Regions from separate parts of the Martinezella sp. CNPSo 3964 genome, predicted to be linked through region 1. Evidence: predicted binding sites of a transcription regulator. Region 1 holds the regulator's gene; each other region holds the start of a gene.

Region 1 (3,278 bases):
AATGTCGCCGGCTCTCTGATGGATGCGGCCGATATTTGGCTTGCCAGTCTGCGCAACAGCATAGGTGACAGGATCAGGCAAACCCTGCCGGGAGATACCGGCGCTTTTGCTGCAGCACTTGTCACCGATGAGAGACGTGCCATCTCCAAGGATACGACCGAGGCGCTGAGAATTGCCGGCCTGACCCATATTATTGCGATTTCCGGCCTGAACATGGCGCTGTCGGCCGGCATTTTCTATGTTGGCCTACGCTATTTGTTCAGCCTCTTTCCCGGTGTCGCGCAGGCTTGGCCAACCAAGAAATTCGCAGCCTTCGGCGCGCTTCTCACTGTAACGGCCTATTACCTCATCTCTGGCTTTGGCGTGTCCGCCGAGCGTGCCTTCATCATGATGGCGATCATGCTGGTGGCCGTGCTATTCGATCGGCCATCGATCAGTCTGCGCAACGTCGCACTTTCAGCTATCATCATTCTTGTTCTATCGCCGTCGCAAGTGCTCGGCCCGAGTTTCCAGATGTCCTATGCGGCGACGCTGGCACTGGTGTCGGGTTATTCGCTGTGGAAGCGGCGGCGGCATCGCGAAAGCATTCTGTCGCGCGTTCGTCTGTTAAGTCCGTTATTGTTCGCCACGCGTTTCTTCGCAGGCGTGATGTCGACTTCATTCATCGGCGGCGCGTCGACGGCCATCTTCTCGATCGAGCATTTTCACCGGCTGGCGACATATGGCCTTGCGGCGAATCTTGCCGCCATGCCGGTGGTCTCCTTCATCGTCATGCCGTTCGGCATGGCGGCGATGCTGCTCATGCCTTTCGGCTTGGACGGACCTTTCTGGAAAGTCACCGGAGAGGGGCTTGAGCTCGTCATCGTGATTGCAAGAACCGTCGCCGGTTGGGGAGGCGACATTACCTTCGGCCGCCAACCAGCCTGGCTGATGCCGACATTCATTGTCGGTTTCCTGATCATGAGCATCTTGCGGACCCGGCTGCGCCATCTGGGTCTGTTATTATTGCTCTCCTCCGTGGGCTTGGCAGCATTCGGATCCGGCGTACCGAAACCCGACCTGATGATTTCCGAAGATGGCGTCCTGGTCGCGTTGCGCCAGGACGATATATTAGCCACCAATCGCGAGAGACCACAGGCCTTCATTTTCGAACAATGGCAAAAGGCATTGGTTGCAGCCGAGCATCAGCCGCCGACCATGCTTCCTGCCGATAGCCGGCTTCCACAGATCAGTAAGACGGATCGGCATAAGCGATTGAACAGTGAAGAACAGAAGGCCGTCCGCAAGGCAATGGAGGAAGCCCTGGATCGCACTATGCAGGGCAGTTTTGCCTGCCAGAAAGGAGCATGGTGTGCAGCCATGCTCGAAAATGGCGCGATATTGGTCACGATCGAGAACGCAGCCTATCTGCCCTCAGCCTGCGATACGGCGAACATCGTCGTAACGCCAATTCGATTGCGACTGGATCATTGCCGCTCCGGAGCGATGCTCATAACCGGTGCGACATTGCGCAAAACCGGATCTATCGAAATGGCGCTCACCACCGACAAACCCATTATCTCCGCTGCATTCGAAAATCCGCAGCGGCCATGGACCAGGCATCGAACCTATGATTGGCGCACCGGTAAATTCGACGTGCCACTTGCGCGGGTGTCGCCAGCCGCTGACAATTCGCCGGTCAGTGATAGCGACGAATGAGGCCGACGAGCTTGCCCTGGACCTTGACGCGATCCGGTCCGAAGATGCGGGTTTCATAGGCAGGATTGGCGGCTTCCAGTGCGATCGAGGCACCCTTGCGGCGGAAGCGCTTCAGTGTTGCTTCTTCATCGTCGACAAGCGCGACAACGATGTCGCCGGGATTGGCGGTCGTCGAATTGCGGATGATGACCGTATCGCCGTCGAAAATTCCGGCATCGATCATCGAATCCCCCCGAACTTCAAGCGCATAATGCTCGCCAGAGCCGAGCATGTCCGCGGGTACAGTGATATCGTGCGTATTGTTCTGGATGGCTGAGATCGGAACGCCGGCGGCGATGCGACCCATCACCGGCACCGACGCCGAGCCATTGTGATCATCATTTGCCACCTTCGGCGGAGCCGGTGGGGCAACAGGCTGCGGCTTGCCGAGGCTGCCCTCGATGACGCTGGGCGAAAAGCCACGGCGCGGCTGCAGGCTGGGATTATAGGCATCGGGAAGCTTGATGACTTCGAGCGCCCTGGCCCGGTTCGGCAGCCGGCGGATGAAGCCTCGCTCCTCCAGCGCCGTGATCAGGCGGTGAATGCCGGATTTGGATGCCAGATCCAGTGCGTCCTTCATCTCGTCGAAAGATGGCGGCACACCGGATTCCTTCATGCGTTCGTGAATGAAGAGAAGCAGTTCCTGCTGCTTGCGCGTCAACATCGTCTTGGAACCCCAGAATCAAGAAAAGCTGTGAAACAAATCCAGAACGGACACTATATGTTCCATATGTGTTCCGCAAGTACTTAAATTTCGGTAAAGCCTTGTTGGGCCAGTTAAATAATTACCATTTGCGAATGGATAGGCTCGGAGCATCGCGGCGCTATGTCTGCGCTAACCCAACGAAAAATATGGGAAATGCCGCTCTGCCTGCTTCCAGGGCTTTGTCGTTCGGCCGGTATGCTCAAGACTTGGATGAATGTGGTGGGTCACCGAATAAGCCGGCTATAGGAGAGAATCAGCAATCACGTTTGCGAGATTGCGTTCGGTTCATGTCGTGCGCTTCGGGCGCTCCGTGCTTCCATCTTGAATTGCGCGAGGGATGGGCGCAAATCTGTTGCCGCAGGCAAACAGGAGGAACCATGATTTCGTCCCCGCATCCGCTGGATCATCTCGTACTGCCGACCGTCAATATCGCTCTGGCGCGCGAACGCCTCGGCAAGCTCGGTTTCACGGTGGCTCCGGATGCGCGCCATCCCTTTGGCACGCAGAATGCCTGCGTTTTCCTTGCCGACAAAACCTATCTCGAACCTCTGGGCGTGGCATCTCCGGAGCAGTGCGAGAAGAGCATCGTGGACGGCAATGTTTTCGTTGCGCGCGACCAGGCTTTTCGCTTCCGGGTCGGAGAGGATGGCTTCTCGGCCGTGGTGTTCGGCACGGATGATGCGGTGGCTGATGACGGGCGTTTCAAAGCGGCTGCGATTTCGGCGGGGCAGATGCTGGATTTCTCCCGTCCCATGAAGATGCCGGACGGAACGGAAACCATGGCCGGCTTTCGTCTTGCCTTCGCCGCCGATCTGCGCGCGCCGGATTTTCTCGC
Region 2 (3,278 bases), 960 kb from region 1:
ACGACAGGCCCCGCAAGTGGTCCTCGGCCGACCTCGTCAGCTCCGGCAACAGGCCAATGCCCGGCGCGCCGTGCGATCAATTCCAGCTCGAAAGTGGGGACAAGCGGAACGTCCTCGAACAGCATTGGAGAATCGGGTGGTGCACGGCGTGACATGCGGCGAAGCTCGCACACCACCCGATCTCCTGCAAGCCCCCGGTGGATCATGGCGGCGAACCGGGGGGCTTTTCCAGCGGGTACAGGGAACCCACGCAAGGAAGGTAGAATAGAAAAATCAGAGCAACGACAGTTGCACGCCGCTGCCGTCGGGCGGCACGAACAGGTCGTCGCGCAAGGCGATATTGCGGCGCGTAAGCTCGAGCCGGCGCGTCGCCATTTCGAAGCGGCGGCTGATCTGCCAGGCATAAGGGCCGGCGCCCTTCATGCGCTTGCCGAATTCCGCATCGTAATCCTTGCCACCGCGCATCGAGCGGATCAGCGACATGACGTGGCGATAGCGGTCCGGATAATGCTGCAGCAGCCAGTCGCGAAAGAGCGGGCTCACCTCCAGCGGCAGCCGTAGGATCACATAGCTTGCCTCCTGCGCGCCGGCGGCCTTGCCGGCATCGAGGATACGTTCGATCTCGTGATCGTTAAGCGCAGGGATGATCGGTGCCACCATGATCGAGGTGCGGATGCCGGCTTCGCTCAAGGCCTGGATCGCCTCCAGCCGCCGCGGCGGCGTTGCGGCACGCGGCTCCATCGCACGCGCCAGCTTCCGGTCGAGTGTCGTCACCGACAGGCCCACCCGCACAAGGTTCTTGGCGGCCATCTCTTTCAGAATATCGATATCGCGCATGACCAGCGCCGATTTGGTGACGATGGCAACCGGATGGTTTGCCCGGTTCAGCACTTCGAGGATCTGGCGCATGATCCGCCATTCCTTCTCGATCGGCTGATAGGGGTCGGTATTGGTACCGATGGCGATGACGCGCGGCTTGTAGCCGGGCTTTGCCAATTCGCGTTCCAAAAGCTTGGCAGCATCCGGCTTGGCAAACAGCTTCGATTCGAAATCCAGTCCCGCCGACAGGCCCATATAGGCGTGTGTCGGCCGCGCGAAGCAGTAGATGCAACCATGCTCGCAGCCGCGATAAGGGTTGATCGATCGATCGAAGGGAATGTCGGGCGATTCGTTGCGGGTGATGGCGGTGCGTGGCTTTTCCACCTGCACCTCGGTCTTGAAGGGCGGCAGCTCTTCCCAACTTTGCCAACCATCGTCGAAGGTCTCGCGCTGTTGTGGCTCGAACCGGCCGCTCGGGTTCAACCCCGCGCCGCGTCCGCGCCGGCGCTCGACGTCGACCCTGAGACCAGAATCGGCGATCAAAGCGTTGGCAACGTCTGCCGTATTGGCAGGCGCGAAAGCGGCCTGCCCTGCAAGGGACTGCTCGTTCATCGGTAGCTCCAGGGCGGCTCATGCCATCGCATGCCGCGTCTAAGATGATTAAATTCCTATCCGACAAACGAGAACATTGCAAGAACAAAAATCCGGGATGGTCACTTTCCACCGCATTCGGGAGAGGCATCTGGCGATGCCGGCTGGGAGAAATTTCGTCAGCGTATGATGTTTGTCTTAAACGCTCGGACTTGAGGTTAGGTGCTGGCAATAAATTGTGCGCCGCTCTATAAATGGGCAATGTTGACGGTCATCATCGAATGCCAGGATCACGAACCCGAGCTGGCGCAGACATTGGCGGCATTGGTGGCAGGCGCGGTCGAAGGGCTGGTCAGCGACGTGGTCGTGCTTGATCACGGGTCCAGGGATGGCACATCGAAGGTGGCGGATGCTGCTGGCTGCCGCTTTTATTCGCAATGGGATATCAAGGACATATTGCGGTCTGCGAGGGGCGAATGGCTGTTGCTGGTCGAGCCCGGTGCGCGGCCGCAAGCGGGCTGGATCGATGAGATTGCCGAATATGTCTCGCTGAACAAGGTGCCTGCGCGCTTTACCGCATCGCGCGGCTATCGCCGCCCGTTTCTGAAGCGAATCGGCCGTCGCACGGAGCCGCTGGAGCTGGGTTTGCTGCTTTCCAAGCACCAGGCCATAGCTGTTGCCCGATCGGGTATGCGGCTGGCCGAATTCGCCAAGGGACAGAAGGGCCGACGGCTTTCAAGCGAGCTCATCCCATCCTGGGTGGCGCGGGCGGCACGATAGGCTCCGTTATCCACCTGAACCGAGATTCCATTTGAAAAGCCGCAAATAGCTGCGATAATTCTCTCATGGCGGCACCTCTCGCGTGTCGCGTCGGGCCGACCATGAAGATGCCGATACGCGGCGGAACAGGTTAGCGGAGCACTCCTTGTCCGCCGGGATACCGGCGAAAGGAGGTGCGTCATGAAACGCACGATGCTCACCCGCCTCACGGCAACGGCCCTCGTGGCAACATCGATCCTCTATCCTGGCGTCGCCGCCTCCCAGGTAACGCTCGCCTGCGCCCAGCGCGTCGATATCGTCGCCTTTCTCGGCGATCATCTTTCGGAAAAGCTTTCCGCTGTCGGCAAGCTCGATTCCAATACGGTCATGGAGATCTATGCGGCCGAGAGCGGCAATTGGACACTGTTGATGAGCGACGCTTCCGGCCGCAGCTGCATCATTCTCAGTGGCGACAAATGGGAATCAATTCCTGTTTTGCCGGGGCAGAAGGCGTAGCAGTCGCATAACGCCCTACAGGCGCTTAGGACCTACTTGGAGCTTGCGCCGCGCTTCAGATGCTCGTCGAGGCGCGGCATGATTTCAACGAAATTGCAGGGCATGTGGCGGTAGTCGAGCTGCGCCTTCAAGATGCCGTCCCAGGCATCCTTGCAGGCGCCAGGCGAACCCGGCAGCACGAAGATGAAGGTGGCGTTGGCCACACCGCCGGTCGCCCGCGACTGAATGGTCGCCGTGCCGATTTTGTCATAGGAGATACGATGGAAGACCTCGGAAAAGCCGTCCATCCGCTTTTCGAACAGAGGTTCGAGCGCCTCGGGCGTCACATCGCGGCCGGTAAAGCCGGTGCCGCCGGTGGTAATTACCACATCGACTGTATCGTCCTTCGTCCAGGCTTCCACCTGCGCGCGGATGCGCTCCTTGTCGTCGGGAACGATGGCGCGGGCGGCAAGCCTATGTCCGGCATCCGCAATGCGGGCAACCAGCGTATCGCCCGATTTGTCGTCGGCGAGCGTGCGGGTATCGGAAACGGTCAGCACCGCGATGCCGACGGGAATGAAGGATCTTTCGTTGACTGAGCCTGCCATCATGCC
Region 3 (3,278 bases), on a different contig from region 1:
GCCTGGCGATGCTCGTCTACATCTGGGTGCGGTTCGAATGGCCGTTCGCGGTCGGCGCCATCGTCACTCTGGTACTCGACGTCACCAAGGCGATCGGCTTCTTTGCGATCACCGGCCTGGATTTCAACCTGACGGCTATCGCCGCGATCCTGACGCTTGTGGGATATTCGGTGAACGACAAGGTCGTGGTCTATGACCGCATGCGTGAAAACATGCGGCTCTACAAGTCGATGCCCCTGCGAGAGATCATCGACAAGTCGATCAACGAGACCCTGGCGCGAAGCCTCTACACCAACGCCACCGCCTTCCTGGCGCTGGTGCCGATGGCGATCTGGGGCGGCAGCGCCGTCTCCAGCTTCGCGATCCCGATGGTGTTCGGCATCCTCGTCGCTGGCGCCTCGTCGGTCTTTATCGCCGCGCCGATCCTGCTGTTCCTCGGCGACTGGCGTCGCCGCCATGCCAAGCCGGCCGCCAACGATGCGAAGTCGGCGGACGACAAGTCCAGCAAGGACAAGCAGATTCCTGCAGCCGAATAAGCGGTAAACATTCGAAAAAGACATGCCCGGAGGCCGGGCATGTCCGCCAGCCGAACAAAGCATATAGCGGTTTTGCGAGATAGGCGCCGAGACGCGGATTCGTCGGGTCGCAAAGCGACTCAAAGCGCGTCGCGATCTTTCAGATTCGCTTTTCGCGCTTTAGGTCTTTGATTTTGCGCATGTCGTCATCGCAAAACCGCTGCACACTTTTGCGCGACATGCTTTAGGATATGGTCGGCATATGCAACGGCAGGCCTGGGCGCGGCGCCGTTATCTTTTCCACAACACCCTTTTCCTGCTCGGCAACGAGCAAGTGCTTTCCATCGGCGGTAAAGGCGATGTTTCCTGGCCGTGCGCCATCGGTGCGGATATGGCCGGCCATCTTGCCCTCGGTGTCGATCAGGCAGATTTCACCGAGGCCATACATGGCGCAATAGAGCATGCCGCTGCGGTCAAAGGCCAAACCGGATGGTCCGCGCAGCGCGTTTATGGCTGGCGATGTCATCGAGCGCGCAAACATTTCCTGCCGCCCGCCGACGATCTGCCGATAGATTTTTCCCGTCAGCGTCTCACTGTAGTAGAGCAATCCACCGGCATCGAATGCGATGCCGCCAGCAAGGAGCAGACCGGCGGCCAGGACACGAATGACCCGGCCCTCTGCCGGATCGATCTGATAGACACAGCCATTATAGGCAGCCTTGAAGAAATCGGGATGGATATCGCCGCCTTCCAGCAGATCCGCCAGGCGGAAACCGGAATCGGTCATGTAGAGCAGGCCATCCGGCCCGAAGGCGAGAGCGTTCGGATGGAGAAACGGACCGTCCGCACTGCCCTCTATTACTTGCAAGACCCGCCCCTGCGGCGAAAGCCTCACGAGAGAATCTTCCGGTCCGCCGGCTATCCAGAAACATCCGTCGCCATCGGCGGCGATACCACTCGGAGTGCCGCCAAGCCGGCAAACTTCTCGGGACGCGCCGCCCGCATCATAGAGCTTCAGATAACGGCGACTGGCATCCATTTCGACGAGCGCAAGGCGCCCGTCTGGCAAAGCCACCAGTCCGCTAGGCAGACGCAGGCCAGTGGCAATCGTTTCGTTCATGTTCTGAAACCTTCACTCTACGCACTGCGAAACTCCAAAAACTCAAATTGCCGCGCCAAAACGATACATAAGCACGAAGAAAGTCCTTTTCGAGCCGCATCCGCCAAAATCAGAATAAGATTCTTGCAGAAAAGGTCACATCTGCGTGCAGGTCGCGCCAATCTTGACAGGCTTTACCGATTCGGAACATCCATAGAACGCCCATATGGTTTCGCAACTGCGATTCGCCGCGCATTATGCGCTCACATTCCCTGCCCGAGGCATCCAGGAGAGTTGATGACCGCCGCCTATCTGGAAAAGCTGAACCCGGAGCAACGGCTGGCGGTGGAGCATGGCACGACTGCGGGCGACAGTCATATCGCCGGTCCGCTGCTTGTCATTGCCGGAGCTGGGTCCGGCAAGACAAATACGCTCGCTCATCGCGTTGCGCATCTAATTGTTAGAGGCGCCGATCCGCGCCGCATCCTGCTGATGACCTTCTCCCGTCGCGCCGCCGCCGAGATGGGGCGCCGTGTCGAACGGATCTGCCGCGAGGTACTGGGAGCGAATGCCGGCATCACCGCCGATGCACTTGCCTGGAGCGGCACGTTCCACGGCATCGGCGCACGCCTGCTGCGGGATTACGCAGAACAGATCGGCATTGACCCGGCCTTCACGATCCACGACCGCGAAGACAGCGCCGACCTGATGAATCTGGCGCGCCACGACCTCGGCTTTTCCAAGACCGAGAACCGCTTCCCGACGAAGGCGACATGCCTTGCGATCTACTCGCGCTCCGTCAATGCCGAAGCGCCGCTCGACGGCGTGCTGCGCGACTTCTTTCCCTGGTGCGCCATGTGGGAGCAGCAGTTACGCGATCTTTTCGCTTCTTATGTCGAGGCGAAGCAGATGCAGAACGTGCTCGACTACGACGACCTGCTGCTCTACTGGGCGCATATGCTGCAGGAGCAGCTGATCGCCGAGGATATCGGCAGCCGCTTCGATCATGTGCTGGTCGACGAATATCAGGACACCAACCGGCTGCAGTCCTCCATCCTGCTTGCCCTGAAGCCGGATGGCCGAGGCTTGACCGTCGTCGGCGACGATGCGCAGTCGATCTATTCCTTCCGCGCGGCGACCGTGCGCAACATCCTCGACTTCCCCAAGGCCTTCACGCCCTCGGCCGATATCGTCACGCTCGACCGCAACTATCGCTCGACACAGCCGATCCTTGCCGCCGCCAATGCCGTGATCGATCTTGCCTCGGAGCGTTTCACCAAGAACCTGCGCACAGAGCGGCAGAGCACCGAGCGCCCACGGCTGGTGACAGTGCGCGACGAGGCCGATCAGGCGCGCTACATCGCCGATCAGGTGCTGGAAAATCGCGAGGGCGGCGCAAGGCTGAAACAGCAAGCCGTGCTCTTTCGCACCTCGAGCCATAGCGGCCCGCTGGAAGTGGAGCTCACCCGGCGCAACATTCCCTTCGTCAAGTTCGGCGGGCTGAAGTTTCTCGACAGCGCCCATGTCAAGGACATGCTGGCGGCGCTGCGCTTTGCCCAAAACCCGCGCGACCGCGTGGCGGGTTTTCGCCTGATGCAGCTTCTGCCCGGCGTCGGCCCCTCGACGGCGCAGCGCGTGCTTGACCAGATCGCCGAAGAGGCGAG

What was found. Region 1 encodes LexA, which represses DNA repair genes until DNA is damaged. Its sites were predicted from a motif close to TGTTCNNNNTGTGTTCNG; they were not measured.
Region 2: the regulator LexA is predicted to act here: its motif matches at 1,501-1,518, upstream of AC13Q5_RS05680 (PA0069 family radical SAM protein).
Region 3: the regulator LexA is predicted to act here: its motif matches at 1,818-1,835, upstream of AC13Q5_RS21225 (ATP-dependent helicase).

What each region holds. Positions count from the first base shown of each region.
Region 1 covers NZ_JBXSOW010000001.1:194,595-197,872, reverse strand. The annotation lists gene AC13Q5_RS00980 (ComEC/Rec2 family competence protein) at 1-1,698, shown strand, start outside; gene lexA (transcriptional repressor LexA) at 1,679-2,401, opposite strand; gene AC13Q5_RS00970 (VOC family protein) at 2,821-3,278, shown strand, end outside.
Region 2 covers NZ_JBXSOW010000001.1:1,154,877-1,158,154, reverse strand. The annotation lists gene rnhB (ribonuclease HII) at 1-155, opposite strand, end outside; gene AC13Q5_RS05680 (PA0069 family radical SAM protein) at 274-1,431, opposite strand; gene AC13Q5_RS05675 (glycosyltransferase family 2 protein) at 1,672-2,190, shown strand; gene AC13Q5_RS05670 (hypothetical protein) at 2,371-2,685, shown strand; gene moaB (molybdenum cofactor biosynthesis protein B) at 2,718-3,272, opposite strand; gene AC13Q5_RS05660 (4-(cytidine 5'-diphospho)-2-C-methyl-D-erythritol kinase) at 3,272-3,278, opposite strand, start outside.
Region 3 covers NZ_JBXSOW010000007.1:34,246-37,523, forward strand. The annotation lists gene secD (protein translocase subunit SecD) at 1-536, shown strand, start outside; gene AC13Q5_RS21220 (SMP-30/gluconolactonase/LRE family protein) at 760-1,635, opposite strand; gene AC13Q5_RS21225 (ATP-dependent helicase) at 1,912-3,278, shown strand, end outside.